Regions from separate parts of the Mesorhizobium sp. C089B genome, predicted to be linked through region 1. Evidence: predicted binding sites of a transcription regulator. Region 1 holds the regulator's gene; the other holds the start of a gene.
What was found. Region 1 encodes HrcA, which represses chaperone genes, less so after heat shock. Its sites were predicted from a motif close to GTTAGCACTCNCNNNNNGNGAGTGCTAAC; they were not measured.

Region 1 (4,310 bases):
TACCTATCCCAAGGTGATCCATCGGGACGTGCATTAGGGCCGGATTGCGCTGTTCGCCGGCTCAGGATGGGCCATCGACATGGGTGATGCGCCAGATGGTGCCGTTGCCATCCTCGGTGACGATAAGCGCGCCGTCCTTGGCCACCGCGACGCCGACCGGCCGGCCCCAGACGGCGTCGTCGGAGAGGACGAAGCCGGTGATGAAATCCTGGTACTCGCCGGTCGGCTTGCCGTCGCTGAATCTCAGCCGCACCACCTTGTAGCCGGTCCTCATACCACGGTTCCAGGAGCCGTGCAGGGCGACGAAGGCGTCACCCTTGTACTCTGCCGGGAAATTGCCGCCGTCATAGAAGGCGATGTTGAGCGGCGCCGAATGCGCCTGCATCAGCACGTCGGGCACGGTGACCGAGCCGGCGAGGTCTGGGCGCGCGCCCTCGTGACGCGGGTCCTCGTTGGCGCCGATATAATACCAGGGCCAGCCATAGAAGGCGCCGTCCTTGACTGAGGTGGCATATTCGAACGGCACATCGTCGCCGAGACCGTCGCGCTCGTTGACGACACACCACAGCGCGCCGGTGGCCGGCTGCACGGTCATGCCCGAGCAATTGCGCAGGCCGGTAGCGAGGATGCGGCCATTCTTGCCGTCGGGGCCGAAGGCCAGCACGTCGGCACGGCCATCCTCGGAACCCCAGGTGGCGCCGAGTGGCTGTGATTTTGCCCAGGCGTCAAGGCCGCCCTTCGGTGCCTTCTGCATGCCCTCCGCGACGTTCGATCCGGAGCCGACCGAGAGATACAGCGTCTTCCCGTCCGGCGAGAAGGCGATATCGCGGGTCCAGTGGCCGCCGGTAGGGATGTCGGAGACAATCGTCTCCGGTTCGCCGGAGGCTTTAAGGTCGCCGTCGCGATAGGCGTAGCGGACCACGCTGTCGTTGTTGGCGACGTAGACCCATTGCGGCTTGTCGCCAGGCGGGTAGAAGGCGATGCCATAGGGCTGGTTTAGATTGTCGGCAAAAATGCCCTCTTCGGCCGGCTTCGCGCTACCCTTGGCCAGCCGATAGACGCGGATCTGGTTGGCGTCACTGTCGGCGACGAACAGGTCGCCGTTCGGCGCCACGCGCACGACCCGCGGATTGGAAATGCCGGAAGCAACCAGTTCGGCCGAAAACCCAGGCGGCAGGACGGGCTTCGCGCCCTCGGGCCGATCGCCGAGGCCGGCGCTGTTGGAGGCGGATCCGGTGATGTTGGGTCTTTTCAGATCATCCGGCCTAATCAGCCGGCGCACACCTGGCTTGTCGGCCTTCCAGTCGCCGAAAGCGTCCTTGCCGGTCAGCAGCAGTTGATCAGCCTGCTGGGCGAAGGCGCTGGTGGCCAGAAGCAGGGCAAGGCCTGCGAAGCCGGCAATCCGGATCATGCTGTTCTCCTCGAACTCGCGCCGGTCGGCGCGTCACGACAAGGGAGATATTGTGCGGCCGCCGCAAAAGAGAAGCGTGCGCGCGCAGATTCGACGAGAGAACCGCTCAACTTTCCTCTTCGACGTCCAGATCGTCGTCGAGACGCTTTTCCAATGCGACGAGATCTTCCGGCAGCGGCAAGCCCATGGCGCGCATTTCGCGCAGTTTTTCGCGCAGCTGCTCCTGGATTTCGTGCTCGTCCTCCGGCTGGTTGACCATTTCTTCGAGCAGCATGCTGATCTGGGCCTTGAACGATTCAAGCGCCATTCTGCGCCCTCCTTTACGGTGATCCCGGCTTCGGAATTATCTTAACATCCGGGTAATCAATTGGGCCGTGTAGTCGACCATCGGCACGATGCGGGCATAATTCAGCCTGGTCGGGCCGATGACGCCGAGCGCGCCGACGACGCGGGCGTCCTTGTCGCGGTAAGGTGCCACGACCAGCGACGAGCCGGAGAGCGAGAACAGCTTGTTTTCCGAGCCGATGAAGATCCGCACGCCGGGGCCGTCCTCGGCGAGGTCGAGCAGCTGGATCAGCCCGTCCTGCGTCTCCAGATCCTCGAACAGGTGGCGCAGCAATTCGATATCGGCCTGGGCGGTGACGTTTTCGAGCAAATTGGCGCGGCCGCGCACGATAAGGCGCGCCGGCAGGCCGCTGTCGGCGCCGGCCCACACCGCCAGGCCTTTCTCGACCAGGTCCTGCGACAACGTGTCCAGCGCTGCCCGGGTCTCGTCCTTGATACGGGCGATCTCGATGCGCGCCTCGGCGAGCGTGCGGCCCCTGATATTGGCGTTGAGGAAGTTGGAGGCCTCGTGCAGCTGCGAGACGGTGATGCCGGCCGGCAGGTCGACGACGCGGTTCTCGACATCGCCATTCTGCGACACCATCACCGCCAGCGCCTTGGTCGGCTCGAGCTGGATGAACTCGATGTGCTTCAGCGCCACCTCGTTCTTGGTGGCGAGCACCAGGCCGGCGCCGCGCGACATGCCCGACAGCATCTGGCTGGCCTCGGTCAGCATGTGTTCCAGCGTCGCGCCCGAGCCGGAGGCGCGCACCTGCGCCTCGATGACCCGGCGTTCCTCGTCGGAGAGATCGCCAAGCTCCATGAAGGCATCGACGAAGAATCGCAGGCCGGTCTGAGTCGGCAGGCGCCCGGCCGAGATGTGCGGGGCATAGATCAGGCCGAGATGCTCGAGGTCGCTCATCACGTTGCGGATGGTGGCCGGCGACAGCGACGACGGCAGGATGCGCGACAGGCTGCGCGATCCCACAGGCTCACCGTCCTTCAAATAGGATTCGACGATGCGCCTAAAAATGTCGCGCGAACGCATGTCGAGCGATTGCAGCGCGGGCGCCAGCAGACTGGGTTCGGTGACTGCCTTGGTCATTCGAGCCAAAAACCTCCGGCCCAAGGATATAGACTTCCATCGCTCCCGCGCAACCCGGCGTCTATATGGGGCCTTTTCCTTTGCGCCATGGGCTGCATGCGTCTACAAGCCGCCGACGCAACCGTAAAAAGAACAGAAAGAGGCCTCGATGCGCCCTTCCAAACGCCAAGCCGACGAAATGCGCGCCATCTCCTTCGAGCGCGGCGTCTCCAAACACGCCGAGGGCTCGTGCCTGGTGAAATTCGGCGACACGCATGTGTTGTGCACGGCGAGCCTGGAGGAAAAGGTGCCGGGCTGGATGCGCAATTCCGGCAAGGGCTGGGTGACGGCGGAATACGGCATGCTGCCGCGTTCGACCGGCGAGCGCATGCGCCGTGAAGCCTCGGCCGGCAAGCAAGGCGGCCGCACGCTGGAAATCCAGCGGCTGATCGGCCGCTCCTTGCGCGCCGTTGTCGACCTGCAGGCACTGGGCGAACAGCAGATCACCGTCGACTGCGACGTCATCCAGGCCGATGGCGGCACCCGCACGGCCTCGATCACCGGCGGCTGGGTGGCGCTCTACGATTGCCTGCGCTGGATGGAAGCGCGGCAGATGGCCAGTGTTGCCAAGGTGCTGAAGGACCATGTCGCGGCAATTTCCTGCGGCATCCATGACGGCCAGCCGGTCATCGACCTCGACTACATCGAGGATTCATCTGCCGGCACCGACGCCAATTTCGTCATGACCGGCAAGGGCGGCATCGTCGAGATCCAGGGCACCGCCGAGGGCGAGCCTTTCTCGGAAGGGCAGTTCGCGGAGCTGATGGGCCTTGCCAAGAAGGGCATTCAGCGGCTGGTGAGCTTGCAGCAGATGGCTGTGGCTTGATTGAATTTAACGTGATGACGTCGGCGATCCTTCACACCCCCCTCTGGCCTGCCGGCCATCTCCCCCGCAAGGGGGGAGATCAGAGGTCGCTACCGTTTTCGCCAACCATCAACGTTGAGACGCCGCCAGCGGAACTGCCAATCTCCCCCCTTGCGGGGGGGATGCCCGGCAGGGCAGAGGGGGGTGCCTGATGCAACCCTCCGCTATTCTTGAGTCAGCGCTTTACGTCACGGATCTCGCCGCTGCCGAAGCCTTCTACTCCAACGTCCTCGGCCTCCCTCTCCTCGGCAAGGTCGACGGCCGCCATCTCTTCTTCCGCTGCGGCCCGGGCGTGCTGCTCATCTTCAACGCCGAAGCCACCAAAATCCCGCCGGCGCCCGATGCGCGGCTGAAAGTGCCGCCGCATGGCACGGTCGGCGAGGGCCATCTCTGCTTTGCCGCAAGTGAGGATGAACTCGCACAGTGGAAGGCGCAACTTGAGGCGAAAAACATCGCCATCGAAAGCGAATTCGAATGGCCGCAGGGCGGGCGCTCGATCTACATACGCGACCCCTCGGGCAATTCGATCGAATTCGCCGAGCCAAGGATCTGGGGCCTTTGATGCA
Region 2 (4,310 bases), 2.8 Mb from region 1:
GAGGAAAGCCGCCACACCATCGAGGACTACCGGTCGATCATCCATACGCAGTTGGGACTGTTTCTCTAGCGCCCGATTCGACCCCGTCCGGTCTGGTGGATGAGGTTTTCGAAGCCGTCGGCCAGGTTGGCTGTGCCGGCGGCAACAATCTTCGACAGGTTCCTGGCGCGACCTGGGGTCTTGTTGGCATCGAGCAGCACGGCCCTGCCCTCATGCACGACAAAGTCGAATTTGCCATAGTCGAAGCCCAGCTTCCGACGCAAGGCGCGCAGTTCGTCGGGAACCGCAACCGGCTGCCGGCGGACGGTGTCGTCGCCCTTGACCAGGCGCTGCGGCGAGACATAGCGGGTGCAGCGCTCCCGATCGCCGCAGAATATCCAGAACCGCGCCGCAAACCCGTCGGGCTCGATTTCGGGAATGAATTTTTCCACGATCAGGTCGGCACGCCTGAAAATCTCCGGCGCCACATCGGCCAGCGAGGCATGCACCTGATAACGGTCGAAGGTCTGAGCGCCCGGGAAAGGCACTGCCTTGCCGGCGCGAACGGATTTTCGGTTGAGCTGCTCCTCGGGCGTCCCCCAATGATTGAGGTTGCTCTTGACGATGACCTGACCGCTCCAGTTGGCACCCTCCTCGAGGATCGCACCGCTGATGCGGCGCTTGGAAATGTCGGTTGCACCAAGATTGAGACAAATCGGAAATCCGCGCGCGTAGTCGACATAGTCCGATGGCGTCACTGTCGCGTCGACATGCAGGACGGCAATATCGGCGTTATGACTTGCCGAGGGTCCACGCATGATCTGCACGGAGTGACCGCGCCGTTTCAGCTCCGCCAGGACGTCGAACAGCATGTAGGGGCTGTCCTGGCGCAGCAGGAGGCCCCGCCGGCTCTGGAAGCGGTCAAATTCATGCGTTATGACGGCAATGCGGGCCATGGCCTTTCCTGCATGAGGTAACTCGCAAGGCAACCAACAGCCTGGAAGGAAATATGTCCAGCCTTTCCCCAAACCGTTCCGCATGACTGAGCATTGGGACGCAATTCGCCGTCATTGGCGGCTTCTCGGGTCGCCGCTGTGTCCACCCCGGAAGCTGTCGCCGCCTATGAGCGCGAACTTAGCCTGCAATCAGTCGATGTGGTGCTGCTCGGGGTCACGCCGGAGCTTGCCGGCCTCGGAAGGACCATGCTCGCGATCGACGAGTCCACTGCCATGATATCGGGCATCTGGCCGGGCGATACCGCCTCACGCAAGGCGGTGATCGGCAACTGGCTGGAGTTGCCGCTGGGCGACGAAAGCGCCGGGGCGGTGATCGGCGACGGCTGTCTGTCGGCGCTGGACTCCTCGGTTGCACGGCAGGCGCTGCTTGCCGAGATCGCGCGTGTGCTGAAGTCCGATGGGCGGGCTGCATTGCGCGCCTATGCAAGCCCTCAGGTGCCGGACGATCTGCAGGAGGTCCGGGCGCTGACGCTGTCCGGTGGTGTCGCGACCTTCCACGAACTCAAATGGCGCATTGCCATGGCTTGTGCCGGCGGCGATCCCGACCGCGCCATTCCGGTGCGGGCGATCCTCGACGCCTTCGATGCGCTGTTTGCCGACCGGGAGGCCCTTGCCGCGACGACCGGATGGGAGATGCCGGTCATCGGCACCATCGATGTCTATGCGAATTCGCAGACTGTCTACAGTTTCGCCCCGGCGGCGACGCTGGTCGAAGAGGCGAGCCGGTTTTTTGACAGTGTCCGCCTCGCGCCGACAGGGACCTATGGGCTGGCTGAACGCTGTCCGCTTCTGGTGCTTAAATCGCCGCGGCGCCGGTAGGGTCTGCCGTCGGATCGCGGCACGGCTCCAATTGGCACAATTGTGCTCACCGTTCGCCTTGACTCTCGAAAGCCACGCGCTTATTTCAGCGCGACGTTAGCACTCTCCCCAGGTGAGTGCTAACGCACATCCGGCACCGCCGGATCGAGGAACAGCTCTCACCGTTCTCATTCGAGGAAGAAAAAATGGCAAAGTCGAAGTTCCGCCCGCTTCATGACCGCGTGGTCGTACGCCGGGTCGAATCCGAATCCAAGACCGCCGGCGGGATCATCATCCCGGATACGGCAAAGGAAAAGCCGCAGGAAGGCGAGATCATCGCTGTCGGCTCCGGCGCTCGTGACGAAGCCGGCAAGCTGGTCCCGCTGGACGTCAAGGCCGGCGACCGCATCCTGTTCGGCAAGTGGTCGGGCACCGAAGTCAAGCTCAATGGCGAAGACCTTCTGATCATGAAGGAATCCGACATTATGGGCATCATCGGCTGATCATCGGCCTCACCGTCAACTAATTTCGGGCTTGATCGCAAGCCCCTGCCAGGAGCTAAAAAATGGCTGCTAAAGACGTAAAATTCTCCCGCGACGCCCGCGAGCGCATGCTGCGCGGCGTCAACATCCTCGCCGACGCAGTGAAGGTCACGCTCGGCCCCAAGGGCCGCAACGTCGTCATCGACAAGTCGTTCGGAGCACCGCGCATCACCAAGGACGGCGTCACCGTCGCCAAGGAAATCGAGCTTGAAGACAAGTTCGAAAACATGGGCGCGCAGATGGTCCGCGAAGTTGCTTCGAAGACCAACGACATCGCCGGCGACGGCACCACGACCGCGACCGTTCTGGCGCAGTCGATCGTCCAGGAAGGCCACAAGGCCGTTGCCGCCGGCATGAACCCGATGGATCTGAAGCGCGGCATCGACCTGGCCGTGACCGAAGTCGTCGCGGCTCTCGGCAAGGCTGCCAAGAAGATCAAGACCTCCGAGGAAGTTGCCCAGGTCGGCACGATCTCGGCCAATGGCGACGAGTCGGTCGGCGCCATGATCGCCGAAGCGATGCAGAAGGTCGGCAATGAAGGCGTCATCACGGTTGAGGAAGCCAAGACCGCCGAGACCGAGTTGGAAGTCGTCGAAGGCATGCAGTTCGACCGCGGCTATCTCTCGCCCTACTTCGTCACCAACGCCGACAAGATGGTTGCCGAGCTCGAGGACGTCTACATCCTCCTGCACGAGAAGAAGCTGTCCAACCTCCAGGCCATGCTGCCGGTTCTCGAAGCCGTCGTGCAGACCTCCAAGCCGCTGCTCATCATCTCGGAAGACGTCGAAGGCGAGGCTCTGGCCACGCTGGTCGTCAACAAACTGCGTGGCGGCCTGAAGATCGCCGCCGTCAAGGCGCCGGGCTTCGGTGATCGCCGCAAGGCCATGCTGGAAGACATCGCCATCCTGACCGGTGGCCAGGTCATCTCGGAAGACCTCGGCATCAAGCTCGAGAATGTCGGCCTCAACATGCTCGGCCGCGCCAAGAAGGTGTCGATCTCCAAGGAGAACACCACCATCGTCGACGGCGCCGGCAAGAAGGCCGAGATCCAGGGCCGCGTTGCCCAGATCAAGCAGCAGATCGAAGAGACCACGTCGGACTACGACAAGGAGAAGCTGCAGGAACGTCTGGCGAAGCTCGCCGGCGGCGTTGCGGTGATCCGTGTCGGCGGCGCGACGGAAGTCGAAGTCAAGGAAAAGAAGGACCGCGTCGATGACGCCCTCAACGCGACCCGTGCGGCCGTGGAAGAAGGCATCGTTGCAGGCGGCGGCGTCGCTCTCCTGCGCGCTTCGGCCAACATCAAGGTCACCGGCGTCAATGCCGACCAGGCTGCCGGCATCAACATCGTTCGTCGTGCACTGCAGGCTCCGGCCCGTCAGATCGCTTCGAACGCAGGTGCTGAAGCTTCGATCGTCGCCGGCAAGATCCTCGACAACAAGGGCGCGACCTACGGCTACAACGCCCAGACCGGCGAGTATGGCGACATGATCGCCATGGGCATCGTCGACCCGGTCAAGGTCGTTCGCACCGCTCTCCAGGACGCGGCTTCGGTCGCCGGCCTGCTCGTCACCACCGAAGCCATGATCGCGGAGGCCCCCAAGAAGGAGTCTGCTGGCGGCGGCATGCCTGGCGGCATGGGCGGCGGCGGCATGGGCGGCATGGGCGGCATGGATTTCTAATCCAAGCTATCTGGCTTATGCATACGGAAAGGGCGCCGAGAGGCGCCCTTTTTGTTTTGGAAAGCGGATGGTTAGGCGGCGCTGTCCGCCTGCCGCGCAACCTTGCCTGCAAGCACCGCCTGCTCGACAAGCGCCGCGACCTCGTCGGCCACCACCAGCACCGGGCCACGATCGCGGGTGGCCCTCGCAATCACCATCAGCCCTTCCAGCGAGGATTCGACCAGCAGTGCCAGGGCATGCGCCCGGCGTTCGGGCACTCCTGCCCTGACAAAGGCCTGTCGCAGCAAGCCGATCCA

Region 2: a site for HrcA is predicted at 1,910-1,938, ahead of groES (co-chaperone GroES). Genes of this name have one in related genera too.

Annotation. Positions count from the first base shown of each region.
Region 1 covers NZ_CP100469.1:4,601,429-4,605,738, reverse strand. Annotated here, with positions in the region: gene NLY44_RS22755 (hypothetical protein) at 1-37, shown strand, start outside; gene NLY44_RS22750 (PQQ-dependent sugar dehydrogenase) at 62-1,411, opposite strand; gene NLY44_RS22745 (hypothetical protein) at 1,518-1,718, opposite strand; gene hrcA (heat-inducible transcriptional repressor HrcA) at 1,755-2,840, opposite strand; gene rph (ribonuclease PH) at 2,989-3,705, shown strand; gene NLY44_RS22730 (VOC family protein) at 3,896-4,306, shown strand; gene rdgB (RdgB/HAM1 family non-canonical purine NTP pyrophosphatase) at 4,306-4,310, shown strand, end outside.
Region 2 covers NZ_CP100469.1:612,542-616,851, reverse strand. Annotated here, with positions in the region: gene NLY44_RS03145 (TetR/AcrR family transcriptional regulator) at 1-69, shown strand, start outside; gene NLY44_RS03140 (hypothetical protein) at 66-935, opposite strand; gene NLY44_RS03135 (class I SAM-dependent methyltransferase) at 1,074-1,814, shown strand; gene groES (co-chaperone GroES) at 2,000-2,296, shown strand; gene groL (chaperonin GroEL) at 2,359-4,014, shown strand; gene NLY44_RS03120 (TetR/AcrR family transcriptional regulator) at 4,086-4,310, opposite strand, start outside.